Regions from separate parts of the Lysinibacillus sp. NPDC093210 genome, predicted to be linked through region 1. Evidence: predicted binding sites of a transcription regulator. Region 1 holds the regulator's gene; the other holds the start of a gene.

Region 1 (7,796 bases):
AGCAAAATTAAAAGTAATTATACTATAGGAACAACAAAAAAAACGCAGTAACCCTCCCAACCCACTCAGAAGCGTAGCCAATACCGCGCTTCTGGTTGGGAAATGGATGGTTAATGTTTAGACACTTGATTCAGTCAAAAGGAGGCATCTTTTCGCATGTTTAAAAAGAAAAAGAATTCGCATGTGTCGATTGAGATAAAGGATTATGTTTTGCGTGCGCTTGTGGCAAAAGGTGCTGATCCATCGCAGTGGAAGGGCTATGAGTTACCATTGGCGCAAGGGGTAGTCGAAGGTTCAATAATCAATGATGAAATCGTATTGTTTGATATGATGAAAAATCATGTTGCCAAATGGGCAGGCAAGAAGCAAAATGCACGTATTTTTGTACCGGATACTTCCGTGTTGCTCAAGAGTTTTGAACATCCGCATGATGTGGAGTCAAAAGAGTTAAAAAGCTACGCTGAAATGGAGCTTGGACAAACGATTCATTTACCATTTCACGAGCCACTTATAGATGTTTATGATCCAACCCCGAATGATGGACAAGCGATGTTATTTGCGGCTCCATCAGAAGAAGTGAACAAAACGATAGGGATGTTGCTCGATGCTTCGCTAGAACCGCAAGCTGCTGATATTCGAGCATTGTGTAATATTCGTCTATTAGAGCATATGCAATTACTAGAAATAGACAGAACATATTTAATAGCAGATTGGTCTATAAACGAATTGTCGATTAGCATTTATTCGTACGGTCAACTAGAGTTTTTACGTTATCAATCGTTTGAAACAGACTTAGCAAAATGGCAACCAAAAGAGCAGGAAGAGTTTAATTACTCATTCCATTTAATAGATGATCAAGACAATTATCAATTGACACTAACGGATCAAATTCTTGAAATTGATCGTATTATGAACTTTTTTAAATTCTCGTTACATAAAGGTGAAAAAAGTGTAGATGATATTTTCCTTTTAGGTGATAATCCATTATTGCCTACGATTACGGAGTTTCTAAGTAATAATTTCACGACACCCATTACGGTGTTAAATGACGCCATGGTACAAAAATCTTTCCCTCAATTTTCTGAGAAGTTTGCGAGTCTAATAGGGCTGGCTTTGAAGGAGGTACACTGATGGTACCTGAAATTAACCTCTTACCGAATTTAGAAAAACAGAAATCAGCACCAATTCTCTTATATATATTAATTATTGTACTAGTTGGTATCGTTTTAGCGTTCATGATAATCCAATATTTTCAGGCAAGAGGCGAGATTACGAAATTAAATGCGCAGGAAATAGAGCTGACGTCACAGCAAGAAAAGCTACAAATAGAATTAGATGGTATACGAAATATGAATGCAGGTTCGCTTGAGCAATCGGTTCAATTTGTCAATCATGTAGCTTACCCTGTAACACCATTAATAGATGAGACGCAAGCATTATTGCCAGAGCAGACGTATTTACGGAATTATCAATTTGGTGATACAAATATAGAAATTACCGCTGATTTTGAAACGATGTCAGCTATTTCAAACTATCTTGATAAACTAAACGTAAGCCCTTATTTCACGGATATTCAAGTTGGAACAATTGAAAATTTTGAGTTATCGATTGGGGAGCAAAGCGAAGTAAATTTAAAGGATAAATATCAGGAATTACCGCGTTATTCGGTAACCATTACGTTGGCAATTGATTTTATTTATTTGGCTGGAGGTAGAGAATCATGACAAGCAGCAAAAACTCAGCGATTCTTCTGCTAACCGCATTAGTTGCAGCACTGTTATTTGCGCTCTATTACTATTTATTAACACCTAAATTGGAAGAGGTAGAGGCGAAGGAACAAGACGTAAGTGCACTTCAACAAGAAATTGCAACAATTCAGGAGCAAATTGCTGCATTAGATACGGTACAACAATCACATGGTGTAAGTGTGCTATCTTTGCGAAAAAAAGTGCCTCAAACTCGCGCCATTGAAGGTGTTATTCGAAATATCGAGGAAATAGAAGCAGTAACAGGAACGCGGGTTGAAGCTGTAGAATTTAATAATTATGATTCACTCGTGATGGACTCTTCGATTATTGACCCAAACACGTCAGCAATTGAGGAGCAAGCGCTCAGTGACACAGCACAACAACTTACTGAAAATAGCGTGCAAGCAGATGGTGAAGAAGGGGATAAAACATTACCAACGTCTACAATTGCTAAAGAAGCATTACCAGCAGAATTGAAATTAGTGACGTTTAGTATTGATGTTGTCGCAAAAGATACGAAGGCAATGCTTGAATTTTTAAAGGAAATTGAAAAAATTGAACGTGTGATGAAAATCGACACATTAGATATTACATTAACTGGGGAAGAAGTTTTATTTGAGGAGGATGCAGATTCATCCATTAAGGCTACCATTCAGGTAACAACCTTCTATTACGAAGGGGAACAATGATGTTAAGGCGCGCATACTCCAAAGTATGGGCGCTATGTTAGTTTAGGAGGCAGTAAAAATGGAAATGGCTTATACAATACTAGTATTTGTATTTGGACTAGTTTTTGGATCGTTTTTTAATGTTGTAGGATTACGTGTGCCGATAAAGGAGTCAATTGTAAAGCCGCCTTCTCATTGTACGAGCTGTCAGAGACAATTAACGGCAATTGATTTAGTGCCAGTTTTGTCCTATGTTTTTTTAGCAGGTAAATGTCGTAGCTGTGGGCAAAAAATTTCGTGGATTTATCCGCTAATGGAGTTGCTAACAGGGGTATTATTCGCCTTTTCATATTGGCAATTAGGCTTTAGTAAAGAGTTTATCGTAGCTATACTATTGATATCATTATTAGTAATCCTCGTTGTATCGGACTTCGCATATATGCTTATTCCTGATAAAGTGCTTTTGTTTTTTTTGCCATTATTAGCTATTGGACGGGTGTTATCACCCTTAACACCGTGGTGGGATAGTATCGTAGGTGCCGTTGTTGGCTTTGGCATATTATATTGTATTGCTGTTGTATCACGTGGTGGTATGGGCGGTGGCGATATTAAATTATTCTTTTTACTTGGACTTGTACTTGGTACAATAAATACATTATTGACATTATTTGTAGCGGCAGTAATTGGTATGATTGTCGGGATAATCGTGCTCAAAGTACGGCAACAAGGTCGAAAAACGCCGATTCCTTTTGGACCATCCATTGCTTTAGCTGCAATTATCGTGTATTACTATGGGAATGTCATCATTGATTGGTATGTAGGATTATGGTAAGGGGGTATATGGATGAAACCGATTATTGGTATTACAGCATTTGCGGAGGACGATTTATCGTCAAGATTGAATGTAGCCTATAGTAAAAGTGTGATTGAGGCTGGTGGCATTCCACTTATTATTCCACTAGGGGTAGAGGAAGATGTAGCACAAATTTTATCGCTGACGGATGGCTTATTATTATCTGGTGGTCATGATGTTCATCCATTTGAATTTGGAGCGGAGCCTCTACCGAAGCTAGGACAAATACATCCAGAACGAGATAAGGTGGAGCTTGCCTTAATTCATGCGGCTTTTACAAGGAAAATGCCGATTTTCGGGATTTGCCGTGGCATGCAAATACTCAATGTTGCACTAGGTGGAACTTTATACCAAGATGTTGATAGCGAATATCATAGTAGTAGGCTGTTGAAACATACGCAACTAGCCGCTCGTGGTGTAGCTACACATTATGTGCAATTAACGCCTGATACGTTGTTAAAATCAATTATCGAGGAAGAAAAAATTGCTGTGAATTCATTTCACCATCAAGCTGTAAATGTATTAGCAGAGAAGCTAATCGTTGCAGCGAAATCGAGTGATGGCCTAGTTGAAGCGTTCGTACATGAAGACTACCCGTTTTGTTTAGCAGTGCAGTGGCATCCAGAAGAACAAGCCGTTGTAGGAGATTTAGCTGCAGAGAAGCTCTTTGCTGCCTTCACGGAGCAGAGCTTAAAATATAAAAGAGAAGCATGAGTGCTTCTCTTTTTTGTTTGCTAAGTATGAGAATGCATTAATGTACACGGCGATATAAGCCGACTACTTGTCCTAAAATTGAAACTTGATCTACAATAATCGGTTCCATTGTAGCGTTTTCTGGCTGTAAGCGGAAATGATTTTTTTCCTTGAAGAAGCGTTTAACTGTTGCTTCATCTTCTTCTGTCATTGCAACAACAATATCACCGTTATCAGCTGTTGCTCTTTGCTTGACGATGACTAAATCTCCGTCAAAAATACCCGCCTCGATCATCGATTCACCCATGATTTCTAACATAAATAGCTGATCTTCACTTGTACCGTAAATATCAGGTAATGGGAAATATTCGTCGATATTTTCGATAGCTGTTATAGGTGATCCAGCTGTTACCTTACCAACAAGTGGTACATGGATGACGCTTTGCTTTTGAATTGAATCCTCTGGCTCTAAAATTTCAATCGCACGTGGCTTAGTAGGATCTCGTCGAATAAAGCCCTTTTGCTCTAAACGAGCTAAATGTCCATGAACCGTTGAGCTGGAAGCAAGTCCAACTGCTTCCCCAATTTCACGTACAGATGGCGGATAGCCTTTTGCACGTACTTCTTCTTTGATAAACGCTAGTATATCCTCTTGTCTTTTCGAAACTTTTTTCATGATTGCTCACCTCTTTTTTTATATCATTCTTCTTACTATCTTCTTACTAGATAGTATAGCAGAATGCGAACACTTATGCAAACATAGGTTCGAAAAGTGTTTGACAAAAACGTCTGTTCGCTTTATTATAAGAACATACATTCCGAACAAACATTCTAAAAAGGGGATAAGATGAATGAATTGGTTTAAAAAAAATACACATATTTCAATTTTGTTAGGCGCATTTTTACTATTTGCAGGTTATCTTGTTATAACTGATCCTGGAGACATTACTTACACAGAAATTAATATTGAACATGGCGATAGCTTATGGTCGTTAGCTGAGCAATACCGTGGTAAAATGGGTACGGACGACTGGATAAAACTTGTGAAAGCCGAGAACGAATTACATAGCGTGAAAATAGTTGCTGGAAAATCACTCGTTATACCAGTAGTGGGTGACAATAAGATACCCACCAATTCAATTGAAATTGCGAGAAGTGAAAGATGATGAATAAACAACAAACGGCTGTAATTTACTGCCGTGTGAGCACCGAAAAAGAGACACAAAGTTCTTCATTGGAGCGTCAACAAGAAGAATTACTTCGATATGCTGAGGAACAAAACTATGATGTGAAAAATGTTTTTCTGGATAAGCATAGTGGGTATGATGTTGAGCGCGAAGGATTACTTGAAATGCTCGATTATATTAAAGAAAACGAGATACAAGCATTATTTGTGCAAGATGAAACACGTTTAGGACGTGGTAATGCACGAATGGCTGTACTTCATTTATTGCAAAAAACTGAAACAGATGTTTTTTCCATGCGTGATGCAGGGCCTGTACAATTGAATGAGATGGATACGATGTTGCTCGAAATTTTAGCTATTGTTGAGGAATATCAACGTAAAATCCATAATGCGAAAATTCGTCGTGGCATGCGCCGTGCAGTAGAAAATGGCTATCGTCCTGAAAATAACCTTTCCAATCGTGGTAATCCAAATGGTCAGGAGCGTAAGGAAGTGCCTATAGAAGAAATTGTGAAGCTGCGTAATCGGGGCTTTACCTATGAGGAAATTGCTGCGACACTAAGAGGTCTTGGCTTCGATGTTAGTAAGGCAACCGTACATAGGCGGTATCAAGAACATCAAGAAAGGTTAGCGGGCAATTAATTTTGCCCTGCTAATCTTTTTTTCATGCTTAAAAACGTTCCTGTTTGTAAAATAAACTGTCCAAGTAGGTTGTTGTAGGGCAAGATAAATTTCATATTAAAGCTGACCATTCTTCCTGTAAAATAGCGTAATAGTATTCATCCCACCAGTCGTCACCAAACGGTATACACTTTTTGAAAAAACCTTCACGTCGCATACCGATTTTTTCCATCACTCGGTAGGAAGCAATATTTTCGGGCTGGCATGTAGCGATAATTCTATGAAGCTTCATATTGGTAAACCCATAATCTAATAGGGCGTGCGCTGCTTCTGAAGCATAGCCATGACGATAATATGCAGGATTCAACACCCAACCAATTTCATAGGTATGTTCACCAAAGTAGGGATGGAAAACTAGATGACCGATGACTTGTGGCTGATCATGTAAAACAATAGCAAAATGTTGTGCTTGCTCCCCGCTATTATCTGTTATAAATTTTTGTACCTGTTCTACAGTTAAAACACCTTCTGGCATATAGTACATCACCGATTTATCGGACATATAACTATAAACAGCTTGCAAATCTTGTGCTTCAAATTTTCGAATATGTAATCGCTGTGTTGTGATGTTCACCTTATTTCCTCCAATAAAGTATAAATTTTTTCCTTGTATAATTAGTTATACACGACTAACATCTGGAAGTCATGTAAATTATGGCTAAGAAGTGTTTTTAAGGGTTGGTATAACTGCATTTTAAGGGAAACCATGCTATACTTTGCATACTGAAGTGATAAAGGTATTGAAAGGTGTGTAACAATGTTATCAAAAGAAAAAATTAATCGAATTAATGAATTAGCAGCAAAAGCGAAGGCGGGCAATTTAACAGAGGAAGAAGCGAAAGAGCGTACTTCTCTTCGCAAAGAATATTTAGATACATTTAGAGCGTCAATGCGCGATACGATTGAAAATGTTAAAGTTGTCGATGAAGAAGGCAATGACGTTACACCTGAGAAGGTAAAACAAGCGAAAAAAAATAAATTTTTAAATTAATATGTCACATTTAATCCAGTACTAGATCGTTTTGGGTTTCTATTGTTATAGCTGGATAATATTCGTCATTCAGTTCTTCCATTTTAAATGGCAAGTTACAAAATGATGATAAAGTATGACATAAATCTCAAATAGTATAACAAAAGCATTGTTTTCTAGGACAATGTTGACTAAACTGTAGTAGAACAATATATAGGACGAGAAAGGATGTCACAACATAATGACTCAACATGCGGATCAACTAGCGATTAATGCTATCCGAACATTGTCAATTGATGCAATTGAAAAAGCAAATTCAGGTCACCCAGGCTTACCGATGGGGGCAGCGCCAATGGCTTATACGCTTTGGACAAAACAACTTCGCCACAATCCGGCTAATCCAAAGTGGTATAACCGCGATCGTTTCGTACTTTCAGCAGGTCACGGCTCTATGCTTTTATATAGCCTACTTCACCTTGGAGGTTACGGCCTTCCAATGGAAGAAATTCAAAACTTCCGTCAATGGGATTCATTAACTCCAGGACATCCAGAATACGGTCATACTGTTGGAGTAGAGGCAACTACAGGTCCTCTTGGACAAGGTATTGCCATGTCAGTTGGTATGGCAATGGCAGAGCGTCATTTAGCTGCTACTTATAATAAACCAGGACATGATATTGTCGATCACTATACATTTGCGCTTTGCGGCGATGGCGACTTAATGGAAGGTGTTGCAGCTGAAGCGATTTCATTAGCTGGTCACTTAAAACTTGAAAAATTAATCGTATTATACGATTCAAATGATATTTCATTAGATGGTGATTTAGAAAAATCATTCTCTGAAAACGTACAAAAACGCTTTGAGTCATATGGCTGGAACTATTTAAAGGTTGCTGACGGTACAGAAGTAGAAGCTGTTAACCAAGCAATCGAGGAAGCGAAAAAATCTACTGGCAAGCCAACACTTATTGAAGTGAAAACAGTAATTGGTTTCGGT
Region 2 (7,796 bases), on a different contig from region 1:
GGAATAATGAATCCTAAACAAAAAACGCCTAGGAATTATCCCAGACGTTTGCAAACGGTATCAAAAAATAGTATACGAATATTTTTGAATAGATGTTCCCTACGCTGGTACGAGCCAAATCAGGTTCAAAGGGTCAGCATCTAAATGGACGCAATCTCAGCTGGCAACTTCCAGCCCCCCTACATTCTTAACTTATGAACTTTTCGTTGATTATTATACCCATATCTATCGTAAAATGACAAGCTAGTAATTTCAAACGCGATAAAATTTAAGTTGTTATTAAAAGATTATTGTAATTACTACCAAAACTTATCCGAAAAAATGTAACTATTTGTATTTTAATAAGTCTACTAGAAAAAAAGAGACTTTGAGGTGGTCATTTGAAAAAATCGTTTTTCTTAAAATTATTAGTAATTCTATTTGGACTTTCTGCCTGTACTGATGAAAATATTAGTGGAAATACACAATTATTAGAGGCGTTTTATAAAGACGCGAAAATTGTAAATGTAGATAAAGTTATCATACAGGATGGTTCAACTGGAGCTTCTAAAACGATTACTAAGCAAGCTGACATCAATGAATTTCTAGCTTTAATTAAAGAAATAATATTTACGCCTCAAGATAATCAAGAAGAACGTGTCGGCTGGCGGTATAGTATTACGCTTTTGGATGGTAAAAAGGAATTTAAATTTACTTTACATCACATTGACAATATCTATTACGATTCAAAACCGGATATTTATCCAATTGTAAATAACTATTACAAACAGTTAGAAATTGTTGAAGAATAGAAGCCTTACTAACGACCTATGATTATAGAGGTCTTTTTTTCTGTTATTGAAAATGACTCAACAGTTTTTTTATGTTTTCAAGTGCTAACATTTCTCCTTTTTCAAACTAGTTGAAAGCAATAAAACTACCATTAAAAAAAGCCCAGTTCTTATGATAGAACATGGGCAAAGTAGTTTGTTACTCTTCTTTTTTCCTTTTAACTACATGTGAAATGGCACCATCTGTAGCGATATCGACTTTGAAGGAGCCGTTTGAATGACGATCAGCGCGTGTTAACCCTTTGACATCAATGATTTCTTGCACGCCCTTATCCGTTTCAACAATAACCTGTTCCTCATCACTAGCCCTTACAACCGCAACAATTCGGTGTGGATTCGCTTTTAATTCTGTTAACACTTTTAACCCGCGTTTTGCACGACTAGCTATATCGACTTCGGCAACATTCATCTTTTTCACGGCACCACGCTGTGTAACAATTACAACGTACTCCGTGTCAGACGGTTTTAATATTGTGACACCAACCAATTCTTCCCCATCTTTTAAAGTAATACCTTTCACACCACCAGTTTTAACGCCAGTGACAGGCAGCTCTTCAATCGGGAATCGGATAGCATATGCAGTATCTGTGATTAATAACAATTCGGCATCATCCGATACAATGTCCGCAAGTATCATTTCATCACCCGATTTCACATTCATCGTTTTAATCGGTTTAGAATAACGTGTAACGGCATAATCAGGTAATGGTGAACGTTTGATTTGCCCTTCTTTTGTAGCAGTTAAAATATAGGTGTTTGGCTGTTCAAATGAGTCAAAACCATAAACAGCAATAATTGTTTCGTCTTCACCCGTTGGCACAATACTTGAAATATGCTGACCAAGATCCTTCCAACGAATATCTGGCAATTCATGCACGGGCTGATAAATATAATTTCCACGATTTGTGAACAGCAGTACATGATGTTGTGTATTTAAGGTTGCCTCATACAATAAATAATCCGAATCTTTCATCGCAAAATCTTGCCCATTGGACGCTGCGTGAGAACGAGTAGATGTACGCTTAATATAACCATCTTTTGTCACTGTAACCACAACTTCTTCACTTGGCACAAGGACATCTAGCGTAATTTTAATTTCCTCAATTTCTTGTTCGATTTTCGAACGACGTGGCTCAGAAAACCGTTTTTTAATGTCGAGCAATTCTTGTTTTATGACACGAATCAGCTTAGCCTCACTATGCAAAATACCTTCTAGCTTTGTAATTAGTGCATTTAATTCATCTTGTTCATGACGTAGCTCTGTAATATCCGTATTTGTTAAACGGTATAATTGTAAGCTCACAATGGCCTCAGATTGAACTTCAGTAAAGTCATACTTGACCTGTAAATTCGTTTTCGCATCACGTTTATCATTCGATGAACGAATCGTCGCAATTACTTCATCTAAAATAGAAAGTGCTTTAATCAAACCATCAACGATATGCGAACGGTCTTTCGCCTTTTGCAAATCATAAATCGAGCGGTTTGTCACCACTTCCTTTTGATGGGCTATGTACGCATCAAGTAGCAGTGGCAAGGTCATCATCGTAGGACGACGATTATGGATAGCGATCATATTAAAATTGTAGGCTACTTGCAAATCTGTAGTTTTGAAGAGATAATTTAAAATTCCTTTTCCTGGCACATCTTTTTTCAGCTCAACTACTACGCGTAATCCTGTACGATCGGATTCATCACGGATTTCAGCAATACCTTCAAGTCGTTTATCGACACGTTGTTCATCAATTTTCTTAACAAGATTCGCCTTATTAACATCATACGGTAATTCCGTAATAACGATTTGCTCTTTCCCGCCTTTTAATGGTTCAATGGCTGCTTGAGCACGCACAATAATTTTACCGCGCCCTGTCTCATAAGCTTTTTTAATGCCATCTACACCTTGGATAATCCCGCCTGTTGGGAAGTCAGGACCTTTAATAACCGTCATGAGCTCATCAACAGTAGCATTCGGTTGATCTAAACGCATTAACACCGCATCTAACACCTCATTAAGTGCGTGAGGTGGAATATCCGTCGCATAACCAGCAGAAATCCCTGTCGAGCCGTTAACAAGTAAATTTGGGAAGCGAGCAGGTAATACAGTTGGTTCCATATCCTGATCATCAAAGTTCGGTATAAATTCCACTGTTTTTTTACCGATATCACGTAACATTTCAGCAGCAATTGCTGATAATCTTGCTTCTGTGTAACGCATCGCAGCTGGAGGGTCACCGTCAACGGAACCATTATTACCATGCATTTCAATCAACATATGGCGAGCCTTCCAATCCTGACTCATGCGCACCATTGCTTCATATACCGAACTATCACCATGTGGATGGTAGTTACCGATAACATTCCCGACTGTTTTTGCAGACTTACGGAACGGTTTTTCATTCGTATTTCCTTCTGTATACATTGCAAATAAAATACGACGTTGTACAGGTTTAAGACCGTCGCGCGCATCTGGCAACGCTCGGTCTTGAATTATATATTTACTATAGCGACCAAAACGGTCACCCATTACTTCTTCTAAAGGTAAATCTTGAAACTTTTCCGTACTACTCATGCTTGGTCCTCCTCTTGTTGGATGAATTCATTGTCTAAAATATTTGAATCATCCTCCATGCCGAAGTCTACATTTGCTTCGATCCATTTACGGCGCGGCTCTACTTTATCGCCCATTAACGTCGTCACACGACGCTCTGCACGTGCTCCATCCTCAATCGTAACACGAATTAAAGTACGTGTTTCAGGGTTCATCGTTGTATCCCATAGCTGATCTGCATTCATCTCACCAAGACCTTTATAGCGTTGCAGAATATAGCCTTTTCCGACCTTTTTAATAGCTTTTTGTAAATCGTTTTCGGTCCAAGCATACTCAATGACCTCTTTTTTACCAACACCTCTAGATACTTTGTAAAGTGGTGGCAGTGCGATAAATACTTTACCCGCCTCAATTAACGGGCGCATGTAACGATAGAAGAACGTTAATAGTAGCACCTGAATATGTGCGCCATCCGTATCAGCATCGGTCATAATGACAACTTTATCGTAAGCAGAATCTTCTACTGAGAAATCCGCTCCTACCCCAGCACCGATAGCATGAATAATCGTTGAAATTTCCTCGTTTTTCATAATATCTTGGAGCTTCGCTTTTTCAGTATTAATGACCTTACCGCGTAACGGTAAAATTGCCTGGAAAGTACGGTCTCGCCCTTGTTTTGCTGAACCGCCGGCAGAGTCACCTTCGACTAGATATAATTCATTTTTCGCAGCATTGCGAGATTGTGCAGGTGTTAGCTTTCCTGAAAGGATCGTACTACCTTTTTTGTTTTTCTTCCCGTTACGAGCGTCCTCACGCGCTTTACGCGCCGCTTCACGGACTTGTTGTGCACGTATCGCTTTTCGAACAAGGGAAGCTGAGAGCTCCGCGTTCTCTTCAAGTACATATAAAATCTGCTCTGAAACAACGCTATCTACTACAGAACGCGCCTCACTCGTACCAAGCTTACCTTTCGTTTGGCCTTCAAATTGTAATAAATGCTCTGGAATACGAACAGAGATAATCGCCGCTAAACCTTCACGAATATCTGTCCCTTCAAGATTTTTATCTTTATCTTTCAATAGACCAATCTTACGTGCATATTCATTGAAAACTCGCGTCAACGCAGATTTTGCACCTGTTTCATGTGTGCCACCATCACGTGTACGAACGTTGTTAACAAACGATAAAATAGTTTCTGAATAGCCGTCGTTGAATTGGAAGGCAAATTCAACCTCGATATCATCTTGTTCACCCTCTACATATTTCACAGGATGAAGAACATCTTTTTCTTCATTCAAATACGCAACGAAAGCTTCAATGCCGTTTTCATAAAAGAAAACATCACCTTTGCCTTCCTCGCGTTGATCGATTAACTCAATTTTTAATCCTTTTAATAAAAATGCAGACTCACGTAAACGTTCTGCAAGCGTATCATAATTAAATTTTGTGACTGAAAAGATTGTGTCATCTGGCAGGAAATGGACAAGTGTTCCTGTTTGTTTTGTTTGACCAATTTCTTCAAGTGTCGTTGCAGGGTGTCCTCCGTTTTCAAAACGCTGCTTATACTTTTTGCCATCACGATGAATCGTTACTTCTAAAAATGTCGACAAAGCATTGACAACTGAAGAACCAACACCATGTAAGCCACCACTCGTTTTATAGCCGCCTTGCCCAAATTTGCCGCCTGCATGTAATACAGTGAAAATAATTTCTGGGGTAGGCTTGCCCATTTTATGCATACCTGTTGGCATCCCTCGTCCAAAGTCTCGAACACTTAAGCTCTGATCTTTATGAATTGTGACTATGATATGAGAACCAAAGCCAGCTAGTGCTTCATCCACCGCATTATCCACGATTTCATATACAAGGTGATGAAGTCCTCTGCCGTCTGTGGAACCGATATACATGCCGGGTCGCTTTCGTACCGCTTCTAATCCTTCTAATACTTGAATGGCGTCATCATTATAGACGCTTGGTGACTGTTTATTCGCCAAAAGATTCCCCTCCAAAAAACAAACGCATGTTCTGATTACGTTCTCATCCTAATAATAATAGCATTTCCTGTCAATAGCTAGTGACAGATATATATATTTTTGTTTACGCTATGGCGTAATGTCTTCTATGAATTTTGTTAAACGACCAATCAAAGCCAATTAACGGACATAAATGACAGCAACTGCCTGGAGCTTACTGCAATGACCACTATACAAAATCCACAACTATCGTCATAGGCTCTATCTTCATTCAGCCAGCAATAAACGCCAACTACATGCTTAAACTCAACTTACCAAATCGTGATGAGTAGGCGTTATCTGTTGAATGATGATTTTTTATAGCTTCACATAGAAATTAAAGATAGACTTCTATTCTACCAAAGGAATGTGTGATTGACAAAATTGCCATTTTACCTATATTTTTAAGAAAGGGCTTAGGTATTGATACTATAATAGTGTCGTACAACCTAACATAAGCTAACATAAGCCTGTGACTTTTGAAATCATAGTGAAATATTTTCCTTTTGTATTGAATTCAAGGCCCATGATGAAATCTCCTTCATATCATTGTAGATTAAAGAGAAAAAGTGTAAAATACTTGTTACAAACTATTAGTACCAAGTGTTATTATTTGGATGAAAGGAGTCCACCTATGTTAAACGGACTTATTATTTTATGTGCCTATCTTATCGGCTCTATACCTTCTGGGTTATGGATTGGCAAAATATTTTACAAAACAGATATTCGCGAGCATGGTAGCGGCAATTTAGGTGCTACCAACACCTTCCGTATATTAGGTAAAAAAGCAGGTTTAGTTGTTACAATCATGGATATTTTAAAAGGTACAGCTGCTGTGTTATTAGTAACACTCCCTGTTTTCTCTGATGCCACAATTCACGGACTTATTTTAGGACTTGTTGCGGTTATTGGTCATATGTTTCCTATTTTTGCCAGCTTCCGTGGCGGAAAAGCTGTTGCCACATCAGCTGGCGTCCTACTTGGCTATTCTTGGCCACTATTCATTTTACTATTCATCGCATTTATCGTAACGTTAAAGCTTACGAAAATTGTCAGCCTAACATCGATGATTGCTGCACTAGTTGCATTAATCTATTCGATTATTTATTTTTTTGTGACAGGCGATTTCGCATTAGCTATATTAGTAGCCTTTTTATTTATTTTTATTGTTTATCGTCACAGAGCAAATATTACGCGCATTAAAAATGGTACTGAACCAAAAGTGAAATGGCTTTAACATGAAAGGAGTTCACACATGAATATCGCACTGACAGATGAAGCGCTTCAATGGTTTAAAAACGAAATGGAAGTCGAAACAGGTGATACAATCCGATTTTATGCAAGATATGGTGGTTCAAGCCCTTTCCATGAAGGATTTTCTCTTGGGATGACTCGCGAAGAACCTTTCGAAATAGGTGTTCAAACTAAAATTGATGGTGTGACCTACTATATCGATGAGAAAGATTTATGGTTTTTTAACGATTATAACTTACACATTGACGTTGACAAACAACTTTACGAATTAAAATATGACTATTTAAAATAATACAGTGCTTCCTTTCACCAAAATGAAAGGAAGCACTTTTTTCATTTTGTGTAATCACAATCTTTAGTTTGCACTATTTGGTTTAGCTCTTTGTAAAATTGACCATCCTCTAACTAGTCAATCTATATTTTGAGGAGGAAACAAAATGCCAGTTTCAGAAAACAACAATACCTCCCAACTGCAAAATCCTTCAACGAATTTACTGCACACTTCTCTTTCAGAAAATATTTATACGATTAAAGAAGCACTTGGTAATAGCAACGATGTAATTATCCGTGAAATTACACTTAATAAATTAAATAACCAATCCATCGCGCTAATTAACATTGATGGCATATCCGATAAAAATGTGATTACAGACTTTATATTAGAAGATTTGATGCTTGAAATTGACAATGGGTCTGACAATAAAGTAACCAACATAAACGACTATATAAAAAAGCAATGCTTAGCGGTAGGCGGTGCAAAGGATATTTTAGATTTCACCGCTTTTTTTGCCTCCATTCTAAATGGTGAAACAGTCATTCTATTAGAGGGACAATCGATTGCGATTGCGACAGACACCAAAAGCGCAAAAGATAGAGCTGTCACTGAGCCACAAACAGAGTCCGTAATTAGAGGTCCAAGAGAGTCTTTTACTGAAACGTTGCGTACAAATACGGCACTCATCCGTCGAAAGATTAAAAGTCCAGACCTTTGGATAAAATCTCGAATTATTGGAGATGTCACGCAAACAGACGTAGCTGTAATGTATATAAATGGCATTGCCAATGACAAAATTGTCCAAGAGGTGCTAGATCGTTTAGATAATATTGTCATTGATGGCGTATTAGAAACCGGCTATTTAGAGGACTTTATTC

What was found. The regulator LexA, encoded in region 1, represses DNA repair genes until DNA is damaged. The targets are predictions, from matches to a motif close to CGAACATATGTTCG.
Region 2: a site for LexA is predicted at 5,392-5,405, ahead of parE (DNA topoisomerase IV subunit B). Genes of this name have one in related genera too.

Annotation. Positions count from the first base shown of each region.
Region 1 covers NZ_JBIVOE010000001.1:780,905-788,700, reverse strand. Annotated here, with positions in the region: gene ACIP9C_RS03960 (prepilin-type N-terminal cleavage/methylation domain-containing protein) at 1-51, shown strand, start outside; gene pilM (type IV pilus biogenesis protein PilM) at 157-1,131, shown strand; gene ACIP9C_RS03950 (PilN domain-containing protein) at 1,131-1,724, shown strand; gene ACIP9C_RS03945 (potassium transporter) at 1,721-2,437, shown strand; gene ACIP9C_RS03940 (prepilin peptidase) at 2,496-3,248, shown strand; gene ACIP9C_RS03935 (gamma-glutamyl-gamma-aminobutyrate hydrolase family protein) at 3,261-3,983, shown strand; gene lexA (transcriptional repressor LexA) at 4,021-4,638, opposite strand; gene yneA (cell division suppressor protein YneA) at 4,814-5,128, shown strand; gene ACIP9C_RS03920 (YneB family resolvase-like protein) at 5,125-5,790, shown strand; gene ACIP9C_RS03915 (GNAT family N-acetyltransferase) at 5,882-6,403, opposite strand; gene ACIP9C_RS03910 (DUF896 domain-containing protein) at 6,587-6,820, shown strand; gene tkt (transketolase) at 7,041-7,796, shown strand, end outside.
Region 2 covers NZ_JBIVOE010000005.1:108,498-116,293, forward strand. Annotated here, with positions in the region: TPP riboswitch at 80-191, opposite strand; gene ACIP9C_RS13805 (hypothetical protein) at 381-791, shown strand; gene parC (DNA topoisomerase IV subunit A) at 970-3,399, opposite strand; gene parE (DNA topoisomerase IV subunit B) at 3,396-5,372, opposite strand; gene plsY (glycerol-3-phosphate 1-O-acyltransferase PlsY) at 6,025-6,627, shown strand; gene ACIP9C_RS13825 (HesB/YadR/YfhF family protein) at 6,646-6,936, shown strand; gene ACIP9C_RS13830 (spore germination protein) at 7,082-7,796, shown strand, end outside.